DNA from 4 places in the Cellulosimicrobium sp. NPDC057862 genome. Region 2 is predicted to be linked to each of the others. Evidence: riboswitches for the same ligand, from Rfam matches in the RefSeq annotation. Region 2 holds a riboswitch; each other region holds the start of a gene.
The links. A riboswitch is a leader RNA that binds a small molecule or an ion and turns the genes downstream of it on or off. The one in region 2 is predicted to bind thiamine pyrophosphate.

Region 1 (6,989 bases), on a different contig from region 2:
CGCGACCACGGGCAAGGTCCTCCTCGTCCCCGGCGACGCGGCGGGCACCCCGCCCGGCACGGTCGCGGGCGCGGCGTGAGCTGGGACTGGGTTCCCGCGCGGCCGGGCGAGGAGGACGGGTCCGACGGCGGGCCGTCCCCCGCCCTGCGCCGCGCCGTGACCGTCCTCGCCGTCCTGCTCGCCGCGGCGCTCGCCGTGTACTGGGTGACGGTCGGGCTGCGCCAGCAGGCGGACGCGTGCGTGGTCGACCGCCCCGACGGCGTCGCGATCCGTGACGTCGACGCGCGGTGGCGCTGGGTCCCGCCGGGCTACGAGTGCGTCTACGCGACGGCCGAGGAGGACGTGGCCCGCGCCTGACCGACGTGACCGCAGCTCGCGCCCGGTCCGTGGGTCAGCGCGGCACGACCGGCGACGAGGCGTGCAGGTGGTCGACCGGCCCCCGGCCCGTCCCGACGCGCAGCGCCGCCCCGCCGCGCAGCGCGCCGGTGAGCCACTCCTTGGCCTCGCGCGCCGCGTCCTCCCAGCTCTGGCGCTGGGGGCGCAGGGCCGCGAGCGCGGCGGAGAGCGAGCACCCGGTGCCGTGCGTGTGGGGCGTGTCCACGCGCTCCGCGTCGAACGTCGTGACGGTCGGCGCGTCGTCCGGGGACGGACCGGCCGGCACGACGAGGGCGTCCGGTGACGTCGCACCGGTGAGGTGGCCGCCCTTGAGCAGCACGACGGCGCCGCTCGCCGCCGCGTAGGAAGCGGCCTGGGCCAGCGCGTCGTCCCACGTCGTCGCGACGTCGCGTCCCGCGAGGACGGCGAGCTCGGGGAGGTTGGGGGTCACGACGTCGGCCCGTGCCGCGAGGTCGCGCACGGCCTGCTCCGCGCCCGGGTCGAGCAGGCGGTGCCCCGACGTGGCGACCATGACGGGGTCGAGCACGACCCAGGGCCGCGGGAGCCCGCCGTCGGACCGGGCCGCGGCGAGCGCGTCGAGCCACGCCCCGATCTCGCGCGCGTTCGCCTCGTCGGCGACCATGCCGATCTTCACGGCGTCGATCTCGACGTCGTCGGACACCGCGTCGAGCTGCTCACGCAGGAACGCGGGGCCCGGGACGTGCACGGACCGCACGCCGTGCGTGTTCTGCGCGACGAGCGCCGTCGTGACGGCCATGCCGTAGGCGCCGTGCGCGGCGAAGGACTTGAGGTCCGCCTGGATGCCCGCGCCCCCGGTCGGGTCGGTCCCGGCGATCGACAGCACGCGCGGCCGCGAGGGCCGGACGTCGGGGTCGACGTCGGGACCGGGGGTGCGGCCGGCCGCGGGCGGAGGGGCACTGTCGCGCCGGGGTGCGGGGTCGTGCTGGGGCAGGGCGAGCGTCATCGCCGGACATCCCTTCGCTGGTACGAGCCAGAGCAGGTTCGACGGGTCTCATCTCAGCCCTCGTCGGGGCACCCCGTGTCGCTCGCCATGCTACGTCCTGCGTGCCGGACACCCGCGCTCGGTCTCGCGCCGCACCGGGCTGCGTGCGCGACCCCTCCCGGAGGACGCCTCAGGCCTGGTGGATCGCCTCGCCCGCGATCTCGAGGCCGATCTTCTTGCCCACGAGGAACCCGCCGGTCTCGAGGAGCACGTTCCAGACGAGGCCGAAGCTCTCGCGGTCGATCTCGCCCGCGGCGTGGAAGCCGAAGATGTCCCGGCCGTACGGGTCGCGTCGCGCTCCCCCGTACTGCATCGACAGCACGGTCCGGTGGGTGACGCCGCGGACGGTGAGCAGCCCGTTGACGAGGAACCGCCCCGCCTGTGCGGCCCGGGGCTGGACGCGCTCCTGCGCGAGCTCGGCGCGCTCGGGCGAGCGGTTCCGCAGCCGCGCCCACGCGAGGATCTGGTCCTGCTGCTCACCCTGCCAGTCGATCGAGGTGCTGCGGAACTCGATCGTCGGGTAGGCGTCGACGTCGAGGAAGTCGGGGCTGCGCAGGTGCGCGTCGCGCTCCTCGTGGTGGGTCGTGAGGCTCGCCGTCTCGATGCTCGCCGACACGGCCGACGCGATCGGGTCCTCGCCCACCAGGATCGTCGCGCTCGCCCGGGTGAACTCTCCCCGGACGGGCGACACCATCATGTGCATCCCGGTGAACCCGATGCGCTTGTGCGCCTCGTCGAGGGCGTAGGTGCCGGCCTCGGGAACGGTGAGGCCGTTCCACTGCCGGACAGGGCGTGCCGTCGTCATACGTCGCTCCCGGGCGTCGTCGAGCCGCGACGTCGGTGTCCGCCCGGTACTGGTCAGGTGTCCAGGACAGCATCCCCGATGAGTGGATGAAGTTTCAACTAGGTAGCGGGTGATCTCCCCCTCGCTTCTTCTGGCCGCGGCCCTCGGACGACCGCCCCGAACGCACGAGCGCCGCCCGACCGGACAGGTCGGGCGGCGCTACGGTCCTGCGACGCGGCGGGTGGCGACAGGGCGGTCGCCGCGACGTCAGCGAGCCGGGAGCTCTCCCGGCATCGGGTCGTCCGCGCCCCAGCGCGTCACGCGCAACCGGCGCGCGTCGGGCCCTGGCAGCGAGTCCCCGCGGCCCGCGGCCTCGTCCGCCGCGGCACGCAGCGACTCCGGCGTGTCGTGGGTCACGCGGACGAACGCGCCCGAGAACGCGTCGAGCTCGCCCCGGGCGATCGCGACGACCATCTCGACCGTGCGCTCGACCGGGGTCCACTCGGTGCGGCCCTCGTGCATGGCCATCGACGCAGTCATGTCGGTCTGCACCACACCCGGGGACACCTCGAACGTGCGCAGCCCGCGCGCGTGGCCGGACCGGTGGAGGTTCGCTCCCAGCCGCAGGAGCGCCGTCTTGCTCGCGTTGTACGCGCTCGCACCGTCCATGTCGTGCGAGCCCGCGCCGCTGTTGAGGTCGACGACGCGGCCCCCGCCGCGCGCGAGCATCCCCGGCACCACGGCGCGTGCGAGGAGGAACGGGCCGCGCACGTTGGTCTCGACGATCGCCCACCACTCGTCGGGGTCGGCCTCCCAGAGCGGCACCTCGGCGTCGACCCGACCCGCGTTGTTGACGAGGAGGTCGACGCCCCCGAGCGCGGACTCCGCCTCGGCGACGGCGGCCGCGACGGCCTCGGCGTCGGTGACGTCCGCGGTCACGACGACCGCACGCCCGGAATTGCTCCCGTCGAGCGCCGCGATCTCGTCCGCCACGCCCGCGAGCCGGCCGGCGTCGCGCGCGAGGAGCGCGACGTCGAGACCGGCCGCGGCGAGACCGACGGCGATCGCACGGCCGATGCCGCGCGAGGCGCCGGTGACGAGCGCCGTGCGGGCGGGCGCGACCTCCACCGCGCCCGCACCGGACTCCGCGCTCACGCCCGCAGCTCCGCGCCGACGCGCTCGCGTGCCACCGTCACGGCGCCCTCGCGAACACGTGCCACGTCGTCCGCGGTGAGCGTGCGGTCCGCGGCGCGCAGCCGCAGCGAGAACGCGAGCGACTTGCGCCCGGCGCCGACCTGCTCGCCGGTGAAGACGTCGAACAGCGCGACGTCCTCGACCAGGTCGCCCGCGCCGTCGACGATCGCGTCGCGCAGGGCCTGCGCGGTCACGTCGGCGTCCACCACGAACGCGAGGTCCTCCTTGGCCGCGGGGAAGCCCGAGACGGGCGTCGCCTGCACCGGCGCGTCGGACGAGCCCGCCACGAGCGCGGTGAGGTCGACCTCGAACGCCACCGCGCGCGGGGGGAGGCCCAGGTTCTCGACCACCTTGGGGTGCAGCTCGCCCGCGTGCCCGACGACCGTCCCGTCCGCGAGCTCGAGGCGCGCGCAGCGTCCCGGGTGGAACGGCGCGCGAGCCGTGTCGGCCACGACGCGCACGTCCGTGCCGACCCGGAGCCCGACGCGCTCCACGACGAGGCGGGCCGCGCTGAGCGCGTCCGTCCAGTCGGCCGCGCGGCCGGGGCCCCACCAGCCGGCACGCTCGCGGCGCCCGACGAGGACGCCGGCCACGTGGCGCGGCTGCGACGGCAGCGCGGCGTCGATCGCCGCGAGCTCGTCGTCGCTCGGCCGGGCGCCGCCCGGCAGCGCGGGCGCGGCGGGCGCGTCGGGCCGCGGGTGCGTGACGAGGCCGATCTCGAACAGCGCGACGTCGCCCAGCCCTCGGCCGACGTTGCGGCGCGTGGTCTCCAGCAGCGTGCTCAGCAGGTCGGTCCGCATCAGCGGGCGGTCGTCGGCGAGCGGGTTGAGCAGACGCAGCGCCCGACGCCGTGCGTCGTCCGCGGGCAGGCGCAGCGCGTCGAGCTCGGCGGTGCCGACGAACGGGTAGCTCAGCGTCTCGACGAAGCCGTCCTCGGCGAGCGCCCGCGCGACCGAGCGGCGCACGCGCTGCTCGCGCGTGAGCCCCCGGCCCCCGGGAGCGGCGGGCAGGAGGGACGGGATCTCGTCGTAGCCGACGAGGCGCGCCACCTCCTCCACGAGCTCGGCCGGCTCCGTGAGGTCCGGGCGCCAGGACGGCGGGGTGACCACGAGCACGCCCGTGGCGTCCGCGTCGCCCGCCTCCACGGTGCAGCCGATCGCCCCGAGCGTGCCGACGACCTGCTCGAGCGTGTACGGCACGCCGACGAGGCGCGCGGCCTCGCCGACCGGGAGGCGGATCGCAGCGGGTGCCGCGACACGGTCGAGGTCGCCCACGGCCGGGTCCGCGGTCCCGCCGCCGAGCTCGACGAGCAGGTCGACGACGCGCTGCGCCGCGACCGCGGGCAGCAGCGGGTCGACGCCGCGCTCGAACCGCTTCGCCGCCTCGCTCGACAGCTTGTGGCGACGCGACGTGCGCGCGACCGTCACCGGGTCGAAGTGCGCGGCCTCGACGAGGACGGCCGTCGTCGTCGGGCCGACCTCCGAGGAGGCGCCGCCCATGACGCCGGCGAGCCCGAGCACGCGTGAGGCGCGCGCACCGTCGGGGCTGTCCGTGATGAGCAGGTCCTCGGGGTCGAGGGCCCGGTCGACGTCGTCGAGCGTCGTGAGCCGCTCCCCCGCCGCCGCGCGTCGCACGACGATCGGCGCTGCGACCCGCTCGAGGTCGTACGCGTGCAGGGGCTGCCCGAGGTCGAGCATGACGTAGTTCGTCACGTCGACCGCGAGCGAGATCGGCCGCATGCCCGACGCCGTGAGGCGGCGCTGCATCCACGCGGGCGTCTGCGCGGCGGGGTCGATCCCCCGCACGACGCGCGTGACGAACCGGTCGCACCCGACGACGCCGTGGACCGGCGCCGCGTCGTCGACCTCGACGGGGAAGCCGTCGGGCGTCGCCGCGGGCGGGGGCGTGGGCAGGGAACCGGGCAGGCCGGGGTCGGTGAAGCGCGCGCCGGTCGAGTGCGAGAACTCGCGCGCGACGCCGCGGTAGGAGAACGCGTACCCGCGGTCGGGCGTCACGTTGATCTCGAGCACCTCGTCGCCGAGCCCGAGCAGCGCGACGGCGTCCTGGCCCGGGGTCAGGTCCTCGGCCGCGTACCCGAGCCGCGGCAGCACGATGATGCCGTCGTGGTCCTCGCCGAGCCCGAGCTCGCGCTGCGAGCAGATCATGCCGTCGGACACGTGCCCGTACGTCTTGCGGCTCGCGATGGCGAACGGACCCGGCAGGACGGAGCCCGGCAGCGCGACGACCACGAGGTCGCCCGGCGCGAAGTTGTGCGCGCCGCACACGATGCCGCGCGCACCGCCGGCCGGCATGTCGGCGGCGTCCACGCCCTTGATCTCGGCGACGTTGTGCTCCGGACCGACGTCGACCAGGCACCAGTTGATGGTCTTGCCGTTCTTCTGTGGCTCGGGCGTCATCTCCAGGACGCGCCCGACGACGAGGGGACCCGTCACGGCCGCGCCATGGATCGCCTCCTCCTCCAGGCCGACGCGGACGAGGTCGGCGGCGAGCCGCTCGGCGGTGAGCCCCGCGGGCAGCTCGACGTGGTCGCCCAGCCAGTCGATGGCGACGTAGGGCATCAGATCTCCGTTCCGAACTGGGCGGAGAAGCGCGCGTCGCCCTCCACCATGTCGTGCATGTCCGCGATCCCGTGACGCAGCATGAGCGTGCGCTCGATGCCCATGCCGAACGCGAAGCCCGAGTACACGTCGGGGTCGACCCCCACGGACCGCAGCACGTTCGGGTTGACCATGCCGCAGCCGCCCCACTCGATCCAGCCCGGCCCGCCCTTCTTCTGCGGGAACCACAGGTCCATCTCGGCGCTCGGCTCGGTGAACGGGAAGTAGCTCGGGCGCAGGCGCGTGCGCGCCTCGGGGCCGAACATGGCGCGCGCGAACGCGTCGAGCGTCCCCAACAGGTTCGCCATGGTGAGGCCCTCGTCGATCGCCAGGCCCTCGACCTGGTGGAAGACGGGCGTGTGGGTCGCGTCGAGCGCGTCGGTGCGGAACGTCTTGCCCGGGCACGCGACGTACAGCGGCACACCACGCTCGAGGAGCGAGCGCGCCTGGACGGGCGACGTGTGGGTGCGCAGCACGAGGTTCGACGGCGCCGCGGCACCCTCGGAGCCGCCCGCACCGGCCACGTAGAACGTGTCCTGCATCTGCCGCGCCGGGTGGTCGACGCCGAAGTTCAGCGCGTCGAAGTTGAACCACTCCGCCTCGACCTCGGGACCCTCCGCGATCTCCCAGCCGAGGCCGACGAAGAAGTCGGCCACGCGCTCCTGGAGCGTCTCCAACGGGTGCCGCGCACCCGACGGCACGCGGTCGATCGGGAGCGTGACGTCCACCGCCTCCTCGACGAGCACGCGCTCGTCGCGCTCGGCCTCGAGCTCGGCCTGCCGCGCCGCGAGCGCCTGGTTCACACGACCGCGGAGCGGACCGAGGAGCTGGCCGGCGGTCTTCTTGTCGGCGGGCGCGAGCGAGCCGATCTGGCGGTTCGCGAGCGCGAGGGCGCTGCGGTCCCCCGTGTGCTCGGTACGCACGAGCTTGAGCGCGTCGAGGTCGCCGGCCCCGGCGATCGCGGCGAGGGCGGCGTCGAGCGCGCGCTGGAGCG
Region 2 (6,989 bases):
GGCGTTCCGCGTCGCGCAGGAGGGACTGACGAACGCCCGTCGGCATGCGCCGGGCAGCCCCGTCGTCCTGCGGGTCGAAGCCCGGGCGGGCCAGGTGCGCGTCACGGTGTCCGACGGCGGTCCGCGCCTCGTCGCGGTCGGGGGCGCCCTGGGAGTGGCTTCCGGCAAGGGGACCGGGACCGGGCTCGTCGGGCTGCGCGAGCGCGTCGACCTGCTCGGCGGGACCCTCGACGCCGGGGCGCGGGACGAGGGGTTCGTCCTCGACGTCCGGCTACCGTGGGACGCGTGACCGACCAGGGTGGCCGCGGGGACGGCGTGCGTGCGAGCGATCGGCACGACGCCGGAGGGGACCCGCGCGACCCGCCGCGGACCCGGCTCGTGATCGTCGACGACGACGCGCTCGTCCGCGCCGGGCTACGCCTCATGCTCGACGGCGCCCACGGCATCGAGGTGGTCGGCGAGGCCGCGGACGGGGCCGCGGTCACGGCCGTGCTCGACGCGCACCCGACCGACGTCGTGCTCATGGACCTGCGGATGCCGCGGGTCGACGGGATCGAGGCCACGCGGCGGGTGCGGTCGCGGGCGGACGCGCCGGCCGTCGTCGTGCTCACGACGTTCGACAGCGACGAGGAGGTCGTCGGCGCGCTGCACGCCGGGGCGTCCGGCTACCTGCTCAAGGACATGCCGCCCGAGCGGATCGTGACGGCGGTCCTCGTCGCGGCCGCGGGTGAGCCGGTGCTGTCGCCGGAGATCGCGCGGCGCCTCATGGCGTCGGTCGCCGACGCGGGCGGCGAGCGCGACCGCGCCCGGGCGGCGCTCGGCGCGCTCACCGGCCGCGAGCGGGACGTCGCCGTCGAGCTCGGTCGCGGCGCGGCGAACGCCGAGATCGCCGCCGCCCTGTTCCTCAGCGTCCCGACGGTCAAGGCGCACGTGTCGAACGTGCTGCTCAAGCTCGGCCTGGAGAACCGGACGCAGGTCGCGCTGCTCGTCCACGCCGCCGGACTGGACTGACCGTCAGTCGCCGGGCCACTCCCCCGTCCAGCGCTCGAACGCCCGGGCGCCACCGCGGTCGATGAGCGCCTTCACCGCGGCGAAGATCGCGCCCTGGATCAGCGCCGCGACGAGGATCTCGCGGAGCCGGTACTCGGACTCGAGCGGCTTGGGCGCGTCGGTCCGGTGCCCCGGTGTCACGCGCTTGTAGACCTGCTTGAACACCTGCCCCGCGACCAGCCCACCCACGATCGAGCTGGCGAGCCCCACGGGGCGGTAGAGGATCTTCGCGGCCTTGCCGCCGGTCTTCTCCGGGGGATGCGTCCCCGCCGTCACGTCGTCGCTCATCCCTCGACGCTAGGTCGGCTCCGGCTCTCTCGCGCGTCGCACGACCGCGAGCGCCGGTCCGGAGGTATCAGGCCGGGACGACGGCGCAGCCCGCCGGATCGGGCGCGACGTGCACCCGGGCACCGGGCTCGGGCCCCTCGTCGACTCCCCCTGCACCGCCGCCGCCCGCGAGCGCCACCAGGCGGGCCGGTGCGCCGTGGTCGGCGCCGGGGAGGACGACGTCGACCGTGGTCTCGACCGCGCCCCGCCGGAACACGCTGCCGACGACGGTCGCGGCCCACGTGTCGCCCGACGACGGGGCGCCCGCGGTCACGAGCCGCAGCCCGCGCGGGCCGACCGCGAGCACGGTCCCGGCGCCACGCGGGACGAACGCCTGGTAGCCGAGGAACTCCGCCACGCGTCGCGACGCCGGGGCGCGCCAGAGGTCCTCGGGCGGCGCGACCTGGAGGAGCCGGCCGGCGTCCATGACGGCGACGCGGTCGGCGACGGTGAACGCCTCGTCGTGGTCGTGGGTGACGAAGACGGCCGTCGTCCCGGTGGCGCGCAGCGCCTCGCGCAGGTCGAGCGCGAGGCGCTCGCGCAGCCCGCGGTCGAGCGCGGAGAGCGGCTCGTCGAGCAGCAGCAGCCGGGGGCGCGGCGCGAGCGACCGCGCCAGGGCAACCCGCTGCCGCTCTCCCCCGCTGAGCGTCGCGACGGCGCGGCGCGCGTACCCGGCGAGACCGACGACGTCGAGGAGCTCGGTCACGCGCGCGTCGCGCTCGGCGCGAGGCATGCCCGCGATCCCGTAGGCGACGTTCCCCGCGACGTCGCGGTGCGGGAAGAGCTGGCCCTCCTGGAACATCAGCCCGAACCCGCGCCGGTGCACGGGGACGCCCGTGAGGTCGCGCCCGTCCCACGCCACGGAGCCTGCCGCGACGGGTTCGAGCCCCGCGACCGCGCGCAGCAGGCTCGACTTGCCGCACCCGCTCGGTCCGAGCAGGGCGAGCACCTCGCCGGTCGCGACGGCGAGCGAGACGCCCGCGACCGCCGTCGTGCCGGGGTCCGTCCGCGTCCCCGCGCCGTAGCGCACGACGACGTCGCGCACCGCGAGCCCGGCGCTCTCCCCGGGCACGGGGCCGGGCAGTGGGGCGGGCGCGGCGTCGGGGCGCGGCGCCTCCGGCGCGTCCGAGCGCGCCGGGGCGGGGTCGGTCTGCACCATCAGAACTCTCCTCCGGGTCGGTCGCCGCGCAACCGCTCGGCGAGCAGCATGACGGTCGCGGTGAGCAGCGCGAGCACGACGCTCGCCGCGAGCGCCATGCCGTAGTTCTCGGCCCCGGGACGCCCGATGAGCCGGAAGATCACGACGGGCAGGGTCGCGCTGTCCGGACGCGCGAGGAACGACGTCGCGCCGAACTCCCCGAGCGAGACGGCGAACGCGAACCCGACCGCGAGACCGAGCGAGCGGGCGGCGATCGGGCCGTCGACCGTGCGGAACACGCGCCCGGGCGCGGCGCCGAGGGTCGCGGCGGCCTCGCGCAGGCGCGGGTCGATCGCGCGCAGGGTCGGCAGGACCGTCCGCACGACGAGCGGGATCGCGACGACCGCCTGCGCGATCGGCACGAGGAGGCCGGACGTGCGCAGGTCGACGTCGAGGCCGAGCGGACGGTCGAGCGTGATGAGGAAGCCGAAGCCGACCGTCACGGCGGAGACCCCGAGCGGCAGCATGAAGACGGAGTCGAGCACGGAGATCGCGCGCCGCCCGCCGCGCGACCGCGGCCGCCGGGACACGACGAGCGCGACGAGCCCGCCGATCACGACGGCGAGCACGGTCGCGAGCGCCGCCGTCCGCAGCGAGTTGCCCGCCGCCTCCCACACCGTGACGGACAGCGCGTTGCGGCCGCCCGTCGTGCCGAGGTTCGCGTAGTTGTCGAGCCCCCAGCCGCCCCCGGGCACGCGGAACGAGCGCACGACGAGCGTGCCGAGCGGCAGTCCGACGAGCACGACGACCACGGCCGCGGTGAGCGCGGCAGGCCCGAGGTCGCCCGTCGGACGGCCGTCGCGCCACAGGCGCAGCGGGTGCGCGGACGACGCCGAGGACGACAGGTTCAGGGCGCGCTCGCGCCGGGCCCGCGTGCGGTTCGCGACGGTGAGCGCCGCCGCGACCACCACGAGCTGCACGACCGACAGCACGGCGGCGGTGCGCAGGTCGAGGAACTGCGTGGTCTGGATCCAGATCTCCGTCTCGATCGTCCCGTAGCGGATGCCGCCGAGGACGAGCACGACGCCGAACGCCGTCGCGCAGAAGAGGAAGACGATCGACGCGGCGCTCGCGATGGCCGGCGTCAGCGCCGGGAGCGTCACGGTGCGGAACGCGCGCCACGGCGTCGCGCCGAGCGCCCGGGCGGCCTGCTCGGCGCGCGGGTCGAGGTGCTCCCACAGCCCGCCGACCGTGCGCACCACCACGGAGTAGTTGAAGAACACGAGCGCGACGACGATCGCCGCGAACGTCTCGTCGAGCCCCAGGAACCCGAGCGGGCCGCCCTGCACGAGCAGCGACCGGAACGCGACGCCGACGACGACGGTCGGGAGCACGAACGGCACGGTGACGAGCGCGCGCACGACCCGTCGCCCCGGGAACCGGCACCGGTACAGCACGTACGCGCCGGGCACGCCGAGCAGCACGGAGAACACCGTGCCGAGCACCGCCTGCCACAGCGTCAGCCCGAGGATGCGCCACGTCCGCGGCTGGGAGAACACCTCCGCGAACCCCGACAGGTCGAGGCCGCCGTCGTCCCCGACGAACCCGCGCGCCACGAGCGTGAGGACCGGCCACGCGAAGAACACCCCGAGAAACACCAGCGGCACCGCCGCCGCCAGACCCCACAGCACCGCGCGCCCGACGCCACCCCGCCGGACCGCCCGGCCCCTCACCACGGCTCTACCTCGCGCGACCACAGCTCTACCTCGCGAGGTAGAGCCGTGGTCGCTCGTGGACCGGGCGTCAGTCGACGACCGTCGCCGTCCATGCCTTGATCCACTCGTCGCGGTGCGCCGAGACGTCGGCGGGCGCGACCTCGAAGGGCTCGTCGGCGAGCGGCGCGAACTCGGCCCAGCCGTCGGGCAGCGCGACGGCGTCGTCGGCGGGGTACATGTACATCTGGCCGGGCACGTCCGACTGGAACGCCTCGCTCACGAGGAAGTCGACGAGCTGCTGCGCGCCCTCGGGGTTCTTCGCGTTCGCGAGCACGCCCGCGTACTCGACCTGGCGGAAGCACGTGTCGAGCAGCGCGCCGGTCGTGGACGCGGAGCCGTCCTCGGTGAGCGTGAACGCGGGCGACGTCGAGTACGACAGCACGAGCGGGCGCGGCCCGGCGCCCTCGGAGCCGGAGAAGTCGACGTAGTACGCGTCCGACCACCCGTCCACGACCTTGACGCCGTTGGCGCGGAGGTCGGCCCAGTAGTCCTCCCACCCGTCCTCGCCGAACGCGCCGACGGTCGCGAGGAGGAATGCGAGCCCGGGCGACGACGTCGCAGGGTTCGTCACGACGAGCAGGTCCTCGTACTCGGGCTTCGCGAGGTCCTCGAGCGTCACGGGCTCGGGGATCCCCGCGTCGGCGAACCACGTGTGGTCGACGTTGACGCACACGTCGCCGAGGTCGACCGGAGTGAGCTCACCTCCGTCGCCCACCGCGTACTGCGCCGCGGAGTCGGAGAGGCCGTCCGGCGTGTACGGGTCGAGCACGCCCTCGTCGATCGCGCGCGACGCGAACGTGTTGTCGATCCCGAACACGACGTCGCCGAGCGGTGAGTCCTTCGTGAGGATGAGCTGGTTGACGAGCGCGCCGCCGTCGCCGGGCGCGACCTGCTCGACGGTGAGCCCGCTCTCCTCCTCGAACGCGGCGAGCACCTCGTCGCTCACGGCGAAGGAGTCGTGGGTCACGAGGGTGACGGTCCCACCCGTGCCCGACGACGCGTCGTCGCCTCCCGCGCCGTCGTCGCCGCCGCTGCACGCGGCGAGCGCGAGGAGGGCAAGGGTCGTCCCCGCGCCGGTGGCGAGGGACCGGGCCCGGCGGGTGCGGGCGGTCGTGCGCTGCATGTGTCCTCCCAGGACGTTCAGGAGGGGTCCACCGACCCGTGCGACCCGTGCTCCGGCGAGCGCGGGCGACCGCACGAGCAGGTGATCGAGATCCCGACTTCCTCCACCGGTGCTAACCGGATCAGGTTCGAGGGTCTGCGGTGGTCCGCACTCTCAGCTCCTCCAGGAGCTCCCCTGTCGTTCACGTCGAGCCTACACCGGGCCGCCCCTCGGGAATCCCCCTGAGAGAACCCTGAGAGCGGCCCGGCGGCGACCAGGGAAGGGTCCGGGCCGGTCCCCGATGCCCGCGGGCGCGCGCCCGCGGGAGGGTCGTGACGACCGGACCGGGGTCCCCGGCCGACGACGCAGGAGGGTGAAGGACCGATGAGCAGCAGACCTGGGACGACGCGTACGACGACGACCGTCGCCGCGTCCGCGGAGCACGCCACGGGAGCCGCAGGAGTCTCCGGAACCACGCCGGAGCATCCCGTGATCGCGACCGCACGGGGCCTCGAGAAGACCTACGGGCGCGGCGAGGCGACGGTCCGCGCGCTCGACGGCGTCGACGTCGACCTCGAGCGGGGGCGGCTGACCGCGATCATGGGCCCGTCCGGGTCGGGAAAGTCGACCCTCATGCACTGCCTCGCCGGACTCGACTCCCCCACGGCGGGCACCGTCGTCGTGGACGGCGAGACGGTGTCGGCGATGAGCGAGCGGCGCCTGACGCGGCTCCGACGCACACGCATCGGGTTCGTCTTCCAGTCGTTCAACCTCGTCCCGACGCTCACCGCGGAGGAGAACATCGTGCTCCCGCTGGCCATCGCGCGCCGGCCGGTGGACCGCGAGTGGTTCGACCGCGTGGTCGACGCCGTGGGGCTGCGCCCGCGGCTCGGGCACCGCCCGGCGGAGCTCTCGGGCGGGCAGCAGCAACGCGTGGCGTGCGCGCGGGCGCTCGTGTCCCGGCCGGCGGTCGTGTTCGCGGACGAGCCGACGGGCAACCTCGACTCGCGCGCCGCCGCGGAGGTGCTCGGCTTCCTGCGCGCCTCGGTGGACGACCTCGGCCAGTCGGTCGCGATGGTCACGCACGACCCCACGGCGGCGTCGTACGCGCACCGCGTCCTGTTCCTCGCCGACGGTCGCCTCGTCACCGAGCTGCGCGACCCGACGACGCAGGCCGTCCTCGACACGCTCGGCGCCCTCACGCCGGTGGCGCCCGCGGGCGCGCACGCCGCCGAACCTGCGCACGCACCGGCGGCCGTCCGATGATGGGCCGGATCGCGCTGCGCGGCGTGCGCGCGCACGGCGCCCAGCTCGTCCTGTCGGTGCTCGCGGTGACGATCGGCGTCGCGTTCGTCACCGGCACGTTCGCGCTGCGCGCGATGCTCGCGTCGACGTTCGACGGCATCGTCGCGTCGTCGATCCAGGCCGACGCGTACGTGCGCGGTGCGACCGCCGCGGGGTCCGCGCTCGAGTCGTCGTCCGCTCAGCTCGGTGGGGCCCGCAGCCTCGTCCCGGCAGACCTGGCCGAGACGCTCGACGCGCGCGACGACGTCGACCTCGCGCTCGCCGAGGTGAGCGGTCCTGCCGTCCTCGTGGG
Region 3 (6,989 bases), on a different contig from region 2:
GGTCCCGGGGACGGCGAGGCGCGCGGTGTCACGTACCGCGACGTGTTCCCCGTGCCGCCGCCGCCCGGCGCCGCGCCCGACTGCGCGACCGGCGGGGTGTTCGGCGCGATGTGCGGGACCCTCGGCTCGGTCATGGCGACCGAGGCAATCAAGCTCGTCACCGGCGCCGGCACCACGCTGCTGGGCCGCCTCGCCGTCTACGACGCGCTCGACCTCTCGTGGCGCCAGCTCACCGTGCGCGCCGACCCGACGCGCGAGCCCGTCACCGCGCTCCTGCCGGGCGACGACGCCTACGCCGCGTTCTGCGGGCTCGCCCCGGCGGCGTCGGGCGCGAAGCCGGTCGCGGGGGAGCGCGACGTCACCGCGCACGACGCCGCGGCCCTGCTGGGCGACGACGACGCTGCGCCCTTCCTGCTCGACGTGCGCGAGGACTGGGAGGCGCGCGTGCGACCCCTCGCGGGCTCGACGCTCGTGCCGAGCGGCGCGTTCCTCGGAGGCGACCCCGCCGCGGCGCTCGCGGACCTCCCGACGGACCGGACGGTGCTCGTCCTGTGCGCGGTCGGCGCCCGCTCGGCCCGCGTCGCCGACGTCGCGCGCGCCGCGGGGATCGACGCCCGCTCCGTGGTCGGCGGGGTCCCCGCCCTGCTCGACGCCGTCGCGGCGACCTCCCCGGCCACCTAGGCCGCGCCCGGTGCCGTGAGGGCTCGCGCGCGCCGGCCCGCGTGCCGACCGGACGGTCGTCGCGCGTCCGGCTCGGCGGACGAGCCAGGGCGGCCCGTCCGGCCCGGGGACGGCCTGGTGGCCGGCGTCAGAGGGCGAGGTCGAGGCGCCCGTCCGGTGACGAGCTCGCGAGAGCGCCCTCGCGGCGGGGGATGCGACCGGCACCGGCGGCGAGGCGGCCCGACTCGACGGCAAGGCGCATCGCGTGCGCCATGCGGACAGGGTCGGCGGCGCGCGTGACGGCCGTGGCGAGCAGCACGCCGTCGCACCCGAGCTCCATCGCCTGCGCGGCGTCGGACGACGTCCCGATCCCCGCGTCGAGGATCACCGGCACGCGAGCGGCGGCCGCGATCGCCTCGATGTTGCGGGGGTTGAGGATGCCGAGCCCGGTGCCGATCGGCGCGCCGAGGGGCATGACGGTGGCGCACCCCACGTCCTCGAGCCGGCGCGCGAGGATCGGGTCGTCGTTCGTGTAGGGCAGGACGACGAACCCGTCCCGCACGAGCGTGTCGGCCGCCTCGACGAGGCCGACGGGGTCGGGCAGGAGCGTGACGTCGTCGGCGATCACCTCGAGCTTGACCCACTCGGTGCCGCACGCCTCCCGCGCGAGGTGCGCCGTGAGCACGGCCTCGCGCACGGAGAAGCACCCGGCCGTGTTGGGCAGCGCCCGGATGCCGAGGCGCGCGAGGAGCGCCCAGATCCCGGCGTCCGGGCTCGCGTCGCCGCCGGCGCGCACGGCGACGCGGCGCATCGCGACGGTCGTCAGCGCGGTGCCGGACGCGACGAGCGCGTCCTCGAGCGTGAGCAGGTTCGCCGCCCCGCCGGTCCCCATGACGAGGCGCGACCCGATGGTCGTCCCGGCGACGACGAGCGGGTCGTCGCCCTCCGTCGGTCGGTTCGCGGTCGCGGGGGAGCTGTCGGTCGTGGTCACGGGTCCTCCTCAGCCGCCCTGGACGGCGGTCACGATCTCGATGCGGTCGCCGGGCGCGACGACGGTCGTCGCCCAGGAGCCGCGCGGCACGACGGCGTCGTCCACGGCGACGGCGACGCCCTGCGGCGTCCCGTCGGCGACGTACGCCGGGACGAGCGCCGCGACGAGCTGCTCGAGGTGCACGGGCGCGTCGAGCGGGTACGGCTCGCCGTTGACGAGCGCGGTCGGAGGGTGTGGGGTCACGGGTCACCTCGGTGTCGTCGTGGCGAAGGCGGCCGACCGGCCGGCGTCGAACCCGGGGTTGTTCCCCGGATCTGACGCGAACCCGGGGACAACCCTGGGTTCGGCGAAGCGGTCGGTGCGGGTCGGGGAGAGGGCGGCGGCGGCGTCGGCGGGGAGCGCGGTGCCGGTGAGGCCGGCGACCACCGCGTCGGCGGTGAGCGGTGCGAGCAGGATGCCGTTGCGCCCGTGCCCGGTTGCGAGGTGCAGCCCGGGGACGGCGGTCGGACCGACGAGCGGCAGGTTGTCCGGGGTCGCGGGGCGCGCCCGGGGCGTGACGTCGACGAGCGCGGCCTCGTCGATCCCCGGCAGCAGGGCGCGCGCGTCGCGCAGCAGGGCGAAGACGCCGCCGGCGGTCGCGCGGCGGTCGTCGGGGTTCTCCTCGGTGGTCGCCCCGACGACCACCTCGCGGTGCCCCGTGCAGCCGTGACCCTGCCCGTCCGGGACGGGGTCGCGCGGCACGACGTACACCGGCCGCCCCTGCACGACCCCGCGCACCACGTGCTCGAGCGCGAGGTCCGGCCCGGCGTCGAGGCGCAGGGTCTGCCCCTTGACCGGCCGCGTGGGCACGACGACGCCCGGCACCTCGGCGAGCAGCGCGCCCGACTCCCAGCCCGCCGCGACGACGACCGCACCCGCCGCGTGGAGCCGGCCCGCGTCGTCGTGCACGCCCACGACGCGCCCGGCCGGGTCGAGCGCGAGCCGCGTCGCCGATGCCCGCACGACGACGGCGCGCACCTCGGGACCCCTGTTCGCCCCCGCGAGTGTCCCCGGCCCGGAGCCCGCACCGGTGCCGCCGAGCGCGCCGAGCAGCGCGGCGTGCGTCGCGCGCGGGTCGACCGCGTGGTCGGCCGGGGCCCAGGCGGCGCCCGCGACCCGCGGACCGAGGTAGGGCTCGCGCCGGCGCGCGTCGGCGACGGTGAGCTCGTGCGACGCGAGGCCGTGCGCCGCGTGGAGGGCGAGGACGCGCCGGAGCAGCGCGAGGTCGTCGGCGTCGTACGCGAGGGTGAGGGTGCCCGCGGTGCGCAGCCCGACGTCGGCCTCCGTCGCGGCACGCAGGTCGGCGGCGAACGCGGGCCACGCCGCGGCGGCCGCGAGGTGCAGTCGCAGCGCGTCGTCCTCGCCGAAGTCGGCCTCGGTGACCGGGGCGAGCATCCCGGCGGCGGCGTGCGTCGCGCCGTCGCCCGGCGTCGGGTCGAGCACCGTGACGGTCAGCCCGGCGCGCGCCGCGCGCCACGCGACGGCGAGCCCCACGATCCCGCCGCCCACGACGACGACGTCACGCGCGCCGTCGGGCACGACAGGACCGGCTCCCGGCGGGCGGGACCCCGGACGGACAGGGGTGTGCATGCGCGCTCCCTTCGCTGGCATGACCCAGATCAGGTTCGACGGTCGGCTCCGACGCCCTCTCAGCCCCGTGCGGGGCTCCCGTGCTGTCGGCCACAGTACCGCCTGCTCCGGGCACGCCGCGGCTAGGCTCCGGCAGGTGAGCCCCGAGACCTTCGCCACCCCCGCCGCTCCCGCGCCTGCGGCTCCGGACGTCGCGCGCGCCCGCCTCGCCGACGCGCGCCTCTACCTGTGTACCGACGCGCGCGAGGAGCGCGGCGACCTCGAGGACTTCCTGCGGGCGGCGCTCGCGGGCGGGGTCGACGTGGTCCAGCTCCGCGACAAGACGCTCGACGTGGCGCGCGAGCTCGAGCTCCAGGAGATCGTCGCGCGGGTCGCGACGGAGCACGGTGCGCTGTGGGCGGTCAACGACCGGGCGGATGTCGCACGACTGACCGCCGCGCCCGTGGTGCACATGGGCCAGGGCGACCTGCCCGTCCCCGCGGTGCGCTCCCTGCTCGGCGCGGCACCGGTGGTCGGCCGGTCCACGCACTCGGCCGACCAGGCGGCCGCCGCCGAGGCCGACCCGGACGTCGACTACTTCTGCGTCGGGCCGCTGTGGGCGACGCCGACCAAGCCGGGGCGTGCCGCCGTCGGGCTCGACCTGCTGCGCGCGGTCGCCGCGACGCGGCCCAGCACCCCGTGGTTCGCGATCGGCGGGATCGACGCGGAGCGGCTGGACGCCGTCCTCGACGCCGGGGCGACCCGCGTCGTCGTCGTGCGGGCGATCACGCAGGCGCCGGACCCGGAAGCCGCGGCCCGGTCGCTGCGCGGGCGGGTCGCCGAGCGAGCCGCTGAGCGTGCCACCGAGCGCACCGACGCCTGAGACGCGGGACGGGACCGCGCCGGGCGGCGACTATCCTGGACCGGTGACGTCACCCGCCACCGCTCCCGAAACCCCCACCACCGCCGAGGTCGCCGCGACCCCGCGGCCCGTGCTCGTCGTCGACTTCGGCGCCCAGTACGCGCAGCTCATCGCGCGCCGCGTGCGCGAGGCCAAGGTCTACTCCGAGATCGTGCCGCACACCTTCACGGTCGAGCAGATGCTCGCCAAGGACCCGGTGGCGATCATCCTCTCCGGCGGGCCGTCGTCGGTGTACGCGACCGGCGCCCCGTTCGTCGACCCGGCCCTGTTCGCGGCCGGCGTGCCCGTCATGGGCATCTGCTACGGCTTCCAGGCCATGGCCAAGGCGCTGGGTGGCGAGGTCGCCCAGACGGGCCTGCGCGAGTACGGCGGCACCGAGGTCGAGGTGTGCGCCGCGGGCGTGCTGCTCGACGGGACCCCCGAGAACCAGACCACGTGGATGAGCCACGGCGACGCGGTGCACCGTGCGCCCGAGGGCTTCGAGGTCCTCGCGACATCGGCCGGCTCACCCGTCGCCGCGTTCGAGGACACCACGCGCCGCCTCTACGGCGTGCAGTGGCACCCCGAGGTCAAGCACTCCGCGCACGGCCAGACCGTGCTGGAGCACTTCCTGTACGACGGCGCCGGGCTCGCCCCGGACTGGACGCCCGGCAACGTCATCGCGGACCAGGTCGCGGCGATCCGCGCCCAGGTCGGCGACGCGCGCGTCATCTGCGCGCTCTCCGGCGGCGTCGACTCCGCGGTCGCGGCGGCGCTCGTCCAGCGCGCGGTGGGCGACCAGCTCACGTGCGTGCACGTCGACCACGGGCTCATGCGCGCGGGCGAGGTGGAGCAGATCGAGCGCGACTTCGTCGCGGCGACGGGCGTCAAGCTCGTGATCCGGGACGAGAAGGAGCGGTTCCTCACCGCGCTCGCCGGGCACAGCGACCCCGAGACCAAGCGCAAGATCATCGGCCGCGAGTTCATCCGCGTGTTCGAGGACTCCGCGCGCCAGATCGTCGAGGACGCGGGCGAGCACGGTGCCGAGGTCAAGTTCCTCGTCCAGGGCACGCTGTACCCGGACGTCGTCGAGTCCGGCGGCGGCGAGGGCGCGGCGAACATCAAGAGCCACCACAACGTCGGCGGCCTGCCCGACGACCTGCAGTTCTCGCTCGTCGAGCCGCTGCGGACGCTGTTCAAGGACGAGGTCCGCGCCGTCGGCCGCGAGCTCGGCGTGCCCGAGGAGATCGTCGCGCGGCAGCCGTTCCCCGGCCCGGGCCTCGGCATCCGCATCGTCGGCGAGGTCACGGCGGACCGCCTGGAGACGCTGCGCGCCGCGGACGCGATCGCGCGCGAGGAGCTGACCAAGGCGGGTCTCGACAACGAGATCTGGCAGTGCCCGGTCGTGCTGCTCGCCGACGTGCGCTCGGTCGGCGTCCAGGGCGACGGCCGCACCTACGGCCACCCGATCGTGCTGCGCCCCGTATCGTCCGAGGACGCGATGACGGCCGACTGGACGCGCCTGCCCTACGACGTGCTGTCCGTCATCTCGACGCGCATCACCAACGAGGTCGCGGAGGTCAACCGGGTCGTCCTCGACGTGACGAGCAAGCCCCCGGGCACCATCGAGTGGGAGTGACCCGCTAGCGGGACGGACGGGCCCGACGATCCACGGCGATCGTCGCGGCCCGTTCGTATGCCGCCTCCACGTCGGCGAGCACGCGCGGCCAGCCGGCGGACGACGGCACGTCGCGGTTGTGCGCGACGATCTGGTCGAGCAGACCGTCCTCGGTCGCGAGCCGCACGAGCGCGTCGGTGAGCCCGTCGTCGTCGTCCGCGAGGAGCGCGTCGACGCCGTCCGTGAGGCGTTCCGCGACGCCCGACTGCGAGCGCGTCAGGACGGCGAGCCCGGCGGCCTGGCCCTCGAGCGCGGCGATCCCGAACGCCTCCTCGACGGCGGGCGCGGCGAACACGTCGGCGCGCGCGTAGAGCCGCTTGAGCCCCGTCGCGTCGAGGCGGCCGGGGAGCGACACGACCGACCCCAGCCCGTGCTCGGCGACGAAGCGCCGTGCGTCGGCCAGCTCGGGGCCGTCCCCCGCGAGCGTCACGTGGAGCGCGCCCTCGGGGAGGCGCGCGACGGCGTCGCGCACGACCTCGAGGAGCGGCAGCACGCGCTTGCGCGGCGCGAACCGCGTCGCCGCCACGACGTGGACGGCGGAGCCCTCCATGCGCTCGGCGCGCTCGGTGCGCGGCACGCGCCACGCGTCGAGGTCGAGGCCGTTGTGCAGCACCACGACCTCGCCGTGGTCGCCGACGATGCGGCGCAGGGGAGCCGCCGTCAGCTCGCTCACGGCCGACCACAGCACGGGCCAGCGCGACCACCGCACGACGCGGTCGAGCCCGGCAAACGCCTTCTCCGCCCCGCCCCAGACGCTGTGCACGGTGAGCACCGCGGGCAGCCCCGCCCGGACCACCGCGCGCAGCGACGCCTGCGTCGAGGGCGTGAGGACACCCATGTGGAGGTGCACGACGTCGGGCCGGTCCGCGCGCAGGATCCGCGCCACGTGGTGCGGCGCGCGCGGGTGCACGGGGTAGCCGCCCGGGAACCGCGCGGCGAGGCGGTGGACGGTGACGTCCCCGTCGTGCTCGGTCGAGACGCCGTGCGTTCCGGGGCGAGCCGGGGTCGTGCAGACCACCGAGACGTCGTGCCCGGCAGCCGCCTGCTGCTGCGCGAGGCGCGCGACCTGGGTCTCGATACCGCCGAGCAGGGGCAGGTAGCAGTCGGTCAGGTGGGTGATGCGCACGGACGGCATCCTCCCATCCCGGCGT
Region 4 (6,989 bases), on a different contig from region 2:
CACGATGTCGTACGCGTAGGCGAGCGCCTCGCCCGGGTTCTGCTCGAACGTGTCGACCCAGTCGGGGGTGGGCGACGTGAACGCGTGGTGCACGGCGGTCCAGGCGGAGTGGCCCAGGTCGACGTCGTCGTCCTCGCCCGTGGGCTTGAACAGCGGCGCGTCGACGATCCAGACGAACGCCCACGCGTCCTCGTCGATGGCCCCCGTGCGCTTGGCGATCTCCTGGCGCGCGGCGCCGAGCAGCGCGCGCGAGTCCGAGGTCTTGCCCGCGGCGAAGAACACCGCGTCGCCCGGCTGCGCGCCGGTCGCGTCGCGCAGACCCTCGCGCTCGGCGTCGGACAGGTTCTTGGCGACCGGACCGGCGAGCGTCCCGTCCTCCTGGAACGTGACGTACGCGAGCCCGCGGGCGCCGCGCTGCTTGGCCCACTCCTGCCACGCGTCGAACTGGCGGCGCGGCTGCGAGGCCCCGCCCGCCATGACGACGGCGCCCACGTACTCCGCCTGGAACACGCGGAACGGCGTGTCCTTGAAGTAGTCCGTGAGCTCGACGAGGGGGTTGCCGAAGCGCAGGTCGGGCTTGTCCGAGCCGTAGAGGCGCATGGCGTCGTGGAACGTCATGCGCGGGATCGGCGTCGGGATCGTGTAGCCGATCAGCTCCCACAGCGCGGCGAGGATCTTCTCCGCGAGGGCGATGACGTCGTCCTGCTCGACGAAGCTCATCTCGACGTCGAGCTGCGTGAACTCGGGCTGGCGGTCGGCGCGGAAGTCCTCGTCGCGGTAGCAGCGCGCGATCTGGTAGTAGCGCTCCATGCCTGCGACCATGAGCAGCTGCTTGAAGAGCTGCGGCGACTGCGGCAGCGCGTACCAGGAGCCGGGCGCGAGGCGCGCGGGTACGAGGAAGTCGCGCGCGCCCTCGGGCGTCGAGCGCGTGAGCGTCGGCGTCTCGATCTCGACGAACTCCTCGGCGTCGAGCACGCGGCGCGCGGCCTGGTTGACCTTGGCGCGCAGGCGCAGCGCGTGCGCGGGCGCGGGCCGCCGCAGGTCGAGGTAGCGGTGCTTGAGGCGCGCCTCCTCGCCGATCGTCTCGGTGTCCGCAAGCGCCGTGGAGACCTGGAACGGCAGCGCCTCGGACGTGTTGAGCACGACGACGTCGCTCGCCACGACCTCGATCTCGCCCGTCGGCAGGGACGGGTTCTCGTTGCCGTCGGGGCGGCGCGAGACCTCGCCGGTCACCTGGAGGACGAACTCGTTGCGCAGCGGGTGCGCGACGGCCTCGTCGCGGATGACGACCTGGGCGATCCCGGAGGCGTCCCGCAGATCGATGAAGGCGACGCCGCCGTGATCGCGCCGACGGTCGACCCAGCCCGTGAGGGTGACGGTCTGACCGGTGTGCTCGGCCCGCAGTGAGCCGGCCGTTCGGGTGCGCAGCACGGAGGGTTCCTTCCAGGTGGGCGGTGGGGGTCGCGCTCCCGGGGGCGGTCGCGCGTCCGGACGAGTCTAGTGCGGGCGGGCGGGCGGCTCGACCGGATACCGTGGCGGTGCCGCCGCGCCCCCAGGGCGCCGCCCGCGTCGCGCGTCCGGAGCTCGCGTCCGGGCCGGCGGCACCGGCGTGCGCCGACCGGCCCGCTGTCCGCACGAGTGAGGGGTGACCCCGTGGCACGCACCATCGCGACGAACCGGCGCGTCGAGCGCGACGAGCTCGAGCAGTTCCTGCGCTCCCGCCACGACGGCGTGCTGGTCACCACCCGCGCCGACGGCCGGCCCCAGCTCAGCCCGGTGACGTACGGGGTCGACGACGCGGGCCGGATCGTGGTGTCGACCTACCCGGAGCGTGCGAAGGCGGTCAACGTGCGCCGCGACCCGCGCGCGTCGCTGCTCTCGCTGGGCGAGCGCTTCTCCGACCCGTGGGTGCAGGTCGACGGTGAGGCCGAGGTGATCGACCTGCCGGACTCGGTCGAGCCGCTCGTCGACTACTACCGCTCCATCAGCGGCGAGCACCCGGACTGGGACGAGTACCGCGAGGCCATGGTCGCGCAGGGCAAGTCGCTCGTCCGCCTGACGATCACGCGCTGGGGTCCGGTCGCGACGGGCGGCTTCCCGGCGCGCCTCGCGGACGGCTGACGGTCCCGGCTGCGCGGCGGCGTAGCGTGCCGACCATGCCGATCACGCTGTGCGTCCTGCTGTGGCCCACCGAGGGCAGTGCCGACCTGCTGAGCCGGTACGAGGACGACGTCCTCGCGCTGGTGCCGGTCCACGGCGGCCGGCTGCTGTCGCGCGTGCGGGCGCTGCCCGGCCAGGACGCGGCGCTGCCGACCGAGGTCCAGGTCATCGAGATGCCCGACGACGACGCGCTCGCCGCGTACATGGCCGACCCCGCCCGCGTGGCGCTGGCCGACGTCCGGGACCGCGCCGTGGCGCGCACGGACATCGTCCGGGTCGTAGCCGTGCCGGATCGCGACACGTCCACCTGACTCGCCCGCCGGACGCGACGCGGACCGCTGGCGCGGCTTCGCCGGGCCCGCGTCGACCAGGTCGGCGTCGCCCCGACCCCGTGTCACCCCGGTCAGAACAGGACCTGCTCCGCTCCCCCGCCCACGACGTCCAGACCCCCGCCGTCGACCGGCATGCCCGCGAGGGCGCCGGCGTGACCGCGCCCGTCGGGCTCCGGAGGCAACCCGGCGAGGCTCCCGGTCGGGTAGGCGCCGTCCGTCGGCGGTCCCGCGTCGTGGTGACGGTCACCGAGACCGCCGAGCTCGCCCCGGCGGTACCGGCCCTCGACGCCCGTGGGCCCGCGGTGCCCGGAGACGGCGAAGCCGCGCGCCTCGAGCATCGGGCGCACGCGGTCCCACAGCCACGACCGGTAGGCCTTCGAGGCGTACGTGCCGCGCGCGTAGACGCGCTCGTACCCGGGCACGAGCTGCGGGTGCTCGCGCGCGAGCCAGCCCATGTACCACTCGCGCGTGCCGGGCTTGAGGTGCAGGGGCAGGACGGTGACACCCGTCGCGCCCGCGTCCTTCACCGCGTCGAGCAGGTCGGTGAGCGCGCGGGTCGAGTCGGTCAGCCAGGGCAGGACGGGAGCGACCATGACGCCGCACGGCAGCCCGGCCTCGCGGACCGCCCGGATCAGGTCGAGCCGGGCGCGGGGCGACGGCGTGCCGGGCTCGACGCTCGCCTGGAGCGCCGGGTCCAGCAGCGCGAGCGAGACGCCGATCCCGACCTCGACGCGCGAGGCGGCGTCGGCGAGCAGCGGCAGGTCGCGGCGCAGGAGCGTCCCCTTGGTGAGGACGGACAGCGGCGTGCCGGACCCGGCGAGGGCGTCGATGATGCCGGGCATGAGCCGGTAGCGGCCCTCGGCCCGCTGGTAGGGGTCGGTGTTGGTCCCGAGCGCGACCGCCTCGCGGCCCCACGACCGCCGAGCGAGCTCGGCGCGCAGCACGTCGTCGACGTTGACCTTGACCACGACCTCACGGTCGAAGTCCTCGCCCGCGTCCAGGTCCAGGTACTCGTGCGTGGGCCGCGCGAAGCAGTTGTGGCTCACGACCCCCGCCGCGACGAAGTCGCGCGTGCCGGTCGTGATGTCGACGAGGTCGGTCTCCTCTCCCGGACCGTCGAGGGCCTCGAGGGAGTCCACGCGCAGCGCGTCGCCGCCGGTCACGTCGCGCCCCTCGAGCGCGACCGCGCCGTCCGCGAGCGCCGCGGCGCCCGGGCCGACGAGCACGTCGCCGAGGGCGAGGTGGGCGCGGCGGCCCCCGCCGCCGACGACGTGGCGCCAGCCGCGTTCCGTGAGGAACCGGTGGTCGCCGCTCGCGACGAGCCGTGTGCCGTCGGCGAGCGTCACGCGGTAGGCGCGCTTGCGGGTGGTCCAGCGGTCGAGCACACGCGTACGCACGTACCGCCGGTAGGCGCCGTGCGGCGCGGTCCCCATGATCTCGTCGCCGACGCGCAGCTCGCCGATCGGGCGCTGGGTGCCGTCAGCCAGGAGCACCGGCGTGGTGGGAGCCAGGCAGTAGGAGCACGCGTGGCTGCACCCCCGGTACGGGTTGACCGTCCAGCGGAACGGCATGCGCGACATGGCCGGCACCTTGGACAACGCGCTCTTGGCGGTCACCTCGTGGAAGGTGATGCCGGCGAACTCCGGCGTGCGCACGCTGCGCACGAGGCCGACGCGCTCCAACCCCGGGAGCGCTCCGTCGTCCGCGCCGATCGCCTGTCCGTCCCACCGCACGAGAGCATTCGAACAGGTGTTCGATTGCGTGTCAAGGTCGCTCGGACGTGGCGCGTTCCCCGCGAGGTCCACCGCCTCACACGGGGCCGCACCGGCCTGTCCGCTACCCGCTCCGTGCTGTCACGGCGCCGTCACGGCGCGTCCTCCGCAGCCCACGCCATGAGCAGGCCCAGGTTCGCGAGCGGGACGTGGTGGCCGATCCGCGGGTGGTCGAGCGTCACGCCCACGACGCCGGCCGCGCCGAACGACGCGACGTAGTCGATCGCGTCCGGCACCGGCACCGCGAGCAGCGGTACCGCTGCGCCCTCGCCGACGACGCCCAGCGCGACCGCGGCCTCCCGCGCCCGGTCGGCGCTGCTGTAGAGGCAGACCATCGGCCCCTGTGCCGCGCCCACGGCGTACGGACGGGGCCGGTCCTCGGGTCCCCGCGCGATGAAGAACCAGGTGTCGAGCCGCGTCGTCTGCCGCCACAGCGCGATCTGCGCCGTCGTGTCTCCGGCGGGCGCGGACCGGACCGCCTCGTCGAGACGGTCCAGCTCCGCGACCGCGGCGGGGTCGTTGTCCCTCGTCATGCCGCCACGCTCTCACGCCCTGCCACGCCGTCCCGCGGGCTGAGACGCCGGGATTGTCGAGAGCGCACGAAGGCCCTAGGGTCGGGCCCGAACGCCCCCGGGGAGCGCACGAGCGCTGAGAGTGCAGGCCGGACACCCGTCCCCCCTGCAGACCCGTGGAACCTGATCTGGTTCGTACCAGCGAAGGGAGCAGGGCCGACGTCACCGTCCCCTGCGCGCTCGTGCCCGCGCGCCCCGCGCCCGGCCGTGCGCGCGGGCCGAGGCGGTGACGCGCCGTCGTGCACCCCTCGCCCCGGGGGCCCGACGGAGGGAACCGCATGGCCGAGCCCCGCACCACCCCGCAGCAGACGACCCCGGGCGCCGCCCCTGGCGCTGTCGTCGGGACGACCGACGACCCGACCACCGGGACCGCAGGCCACGTGCTCCCCGCGACGCCCCCGCCTGCCGCGCGCCGGCGGGGCCTGACCCTGCACGAGACGGTGCTGATCGCCGTGCTCGGCGTCGTCTTCGGGTTCGTGTACTGGGCGTTCGTGCAGCTCTGGGCCCCCTTGCAGCTCGCGATGGGCCCGCTCGCGGACCTCGCCGCGAACGTCCTCGCGGGCGCGTGGATCGTCGTCGGCCCGCTGGCCACGTACGTCGTGCGCAAGCCGGGGGTCGGCATCCTGGCCGAGACCCTCGCCGCGCTCGTCGAGGTCGTCTTCCTCGCCTCCCCCGCAGGGCCGCTCCTGCTCGTCGTGGGCCTGGTCCAGGGCCTCGGCGCCGAGCTGCCGTTCGCGCTCACGCGCTACCGCCGGTTCGGCTGGTGGGTGTTCGTCGCGTCCGGCGTGAGCGCCGCGCTCGTCACGTTCGCGTTCAACGCCGTGCGCTTCGGCTGGCTCGGGCAGGACTACGCGATGCTCCGGCTGGGTGTCCAGGTCGTGTCGTGCGTCGTCCTGTGCGGCCTCGCAGCCCGCCTCCTGGGCGACGCGCTCGCGCGCACCGGCGCCCTCGACGCCTTCGCGATCGGCGCGGCCCGCCGTGGCTGAGCGCGCCGCCCCCGACACACCCGAGGCCGCCCCTCGGGACCCCGCCACGGCCGACGCCGTCACAGCCGACGCCGTGACCGTGCGCCTCGGGCACCACGGCGCCCGGGTGCTCGACGCCGTCGACGTCACGGTCCCGGCCGGGACGAGCCTCCTCGTCCTCGGCCCGTCCGGCTGCGGGAAGTCGACCCTCCTGCGTGCGCTCGTCGGCGTCGTCCCGCACACGCTCCCGGGCACCGTCGCGGGCGGGCTGCGCGTCGCCGGGCTCGACCCGCGCGAGGTGCCGCCGCCCGCGCTCGCCGCCCGCGTGGGCCTGGTCCAGCAGCGGCCCGGCGACCAGCTCTGCCTGGCGCACGTGGACGAGGAGCTGCGGTTCGCGCTCGAGAACCGCGGCGCCGACCCCCGCACCATGGACGACCGTGCGACCGCCGCGCTCGCCGCCGTCGGCGCCGCGCACCTGCGCGACCGCCCGACCCACGCCCTGTCGGGCGGTGAGGCGCAGCGCGTCGCGGTCGCCGCCGCGCTCGTCGCCGACCCGGAGCTCGTCGTCCTCGACGAGCCCACCGCGCTCCTGGACCCCGCTGCCGCGCACGACGTCGGGGCGCTCGTCGCCGGCCTCGCCCGGACACCCGGGCCCGACGGCGAGGCGTCGCCCGCCAGGCTCCCCCACCGCTCCGTCGTGCTCGTCGAGCATCGCCTGGACGACCTGGGCGCGCTGCCCGGCGCCACCCTGGTGCTGGGCCGCGAGGGCCGGGTCGTCGCGCACGGCCCCACGCACCGCGTCCTGCGCGAGCACGCACGCGACCTCGCCGACCTGGGGTGCTGGCTGCCGCTCGCCGTCCGCCTGGAGCAGGCGGGTGCCCCGGGGCCGCTCGGCTCCCCGGCGACCGACGGGTGGCTGGTCGATCTCGCACGGACGTCGTCCGCACCCCCGACGAGCTCGGGCCGGGACCCGGCCGGGCTTGCGCCGGGCTCGGAGCGTCCGGTCGCGCTCCGGGCGCGCGGGCTCGCCGTCCACCGGGGCGGCCTCACCGCGGGGCGCGCCCGCCGGACCGGGCACCCCGTCGTGCGCGACGTCGACCTCGACGTCCGCGTGGGCGAGGTGCTCGCCGTCGTGGGGCCCAACGGGGGCGGCAAGTCGACGCTCCTGCGCGGCCTGGCCGGGCTCGA

Region 1: linked by a shared signal. The riboswitch ahead of thiD (bifunctional hydroxymethylpyrimidine kinase/phosphomethylpyrimidine kinase) and the one ahead of ACFVN3_RS00345 (thiamine ABC transporter substrate binding subunit) in region 2 are both predicted to bind thiamine pyrophosphate.
Region 3: linked by a shared signal. The riboswitch ahead of thiO (glycine oxidase ThiO) and the one ahead of ACFVN3_RS00345 (thiamine ABC transporter substrate binding subunit) in region 2 are both predicted to bind thiamine pyrophosphate.
Region 4: linked by a shared signal. The riboswitch ahead of ACFVN3_RS09935 (ECF transporter S component) and the one ahead of ACFVN3_RS00345 (thiamine ABC transporter substrate binding subunit) in region 2 are both predicted to bind thiamine pyrophosphate.

What each region holds. Positions count from the first base shown of each region.
Region 1 is NZ_JBHVMH010000005.1:218,594-225,582, reverse strand. Features, by position in the region: gene ACFVN3_RS09605 (quinone oxidoreductase family protein) at 1-79, shown strand, start outside; gene ACFVN3_RS09600 (hypothetical protein) at 76-357, shown strand; gene thiD (bifunctional hydroxymethylpyrimidine kinase/phosphomethylpyrimidine kinase) at 392-1,360, opposite strand; TPP riboswitch at 1,353-1,446, opposite strand; gene ACFVN3_RS09590 (YceI family protein) at 1,530-2,204, opposite strand; gene ACFVN3_RS09585 (SDR family oxidoreductase) at 2,451-3,338, opposite strand; gene pheT (phenylalanine--tRNA ligase subunit beta) at 3,335-5,956, opposite strand; gene pheS (phenylalanine--tRNA ligase subunit alpha) at 5,956-6,989, opposite strand, start outside.
Region 2 is NZ_JBHVMH010000001.1:80,165-87,153, forward strand. Features, by position in the region: gene ACFVN3_RS00320 (sensor histidine kinase) at 1-289, shown strand, start outside; gene ACFVN3_RS00325 (response regulator) at 424-1,011, shown strand; gene ACFVN3_RS00330 (DUF4235 domain-containing protein) at 1,015-1,338, opposite strand; gene ACFVN3_RS00335 (ABC transporter ATP-binding protein) at 1,406-2,536, opposite strand; gene ACFVN3_RS00340 (ABC transporter permease) at 2,536-4,251, opposite strand; gene ACFVN3_RS00345 (thiamine ABC transporter substrate binding subunit) at 4,319-5,413, opposite strand; TPP riboswitch at 5,495-5,599, opposite strand; gene ACFVN3_RS00350 (ABC transporter ATP-binding protein) at 5,777-6,658, shown strand; gene ACFVN3_RS00355 (ABC transporter permease) at 6,658-6,989, shown strand, end outside.
Region 3 is NZ_JBHVMH010000017.1:28,586-35,574, reverse strand. Features, by position in the region: gene ACFVN3_RS17310 (ThiF family adenylyltransferase) at 1-681, shown strand, start outside; gene ACFVN3_RS17305 (thiazole synthase) at 809-1,552, opposite strand; gene thiS (sulfur carrier protein ThiS) at 1,661-1,894, opposite strand; gene thiO (glycine oxidase ThiO) at 1,898-3,280, opposite strand; TPP riboswitch at 3,285-3,364, opposite strand; gene thiE (thiamine phosphate synthase) at 3,417-4,142, shown strand; gene guaA (glutamine-hydrolyzing GMP synthase) at 4,186-5,799, shown strand; gene ACFVN3_RS17280 (glycosyltransferase family 4 protein) at 5,804-6,964, opposite strand.
Region 4 is NZ_JBHVMH010000006.1:48,480-55,468, forward strand. Features, by position in the region: gene aspS (aspartate--tRNA ligase) at 1-1,431, opposite strand, end outside; gene ACFVN3_RS09915 (PPOX class F420-dependent oxidoreductase) at 1,654-2,121, shown strand; gene ACFVN3_RS09920 (hypothetical protein) at 2,157-2,471, shown strand; gene ACFVN3_RS09925 (Rv2578c family radical SAM protein) at 2,564-4,297, opposite strand; gene ACFVN3_RS09930 (hypothetical protein) at 4,357-4,797, opposite strand; TPP riboswitch at 4,886-5,005, shown strand; gene ACFVN3_RS09935 (ECF transporter S component) at 5,115-5,822, shown strand; gene ACFVN3_RS09940 (ABC transporter ATP-binding protein) at 5,896-6,989, shown strand, end outside.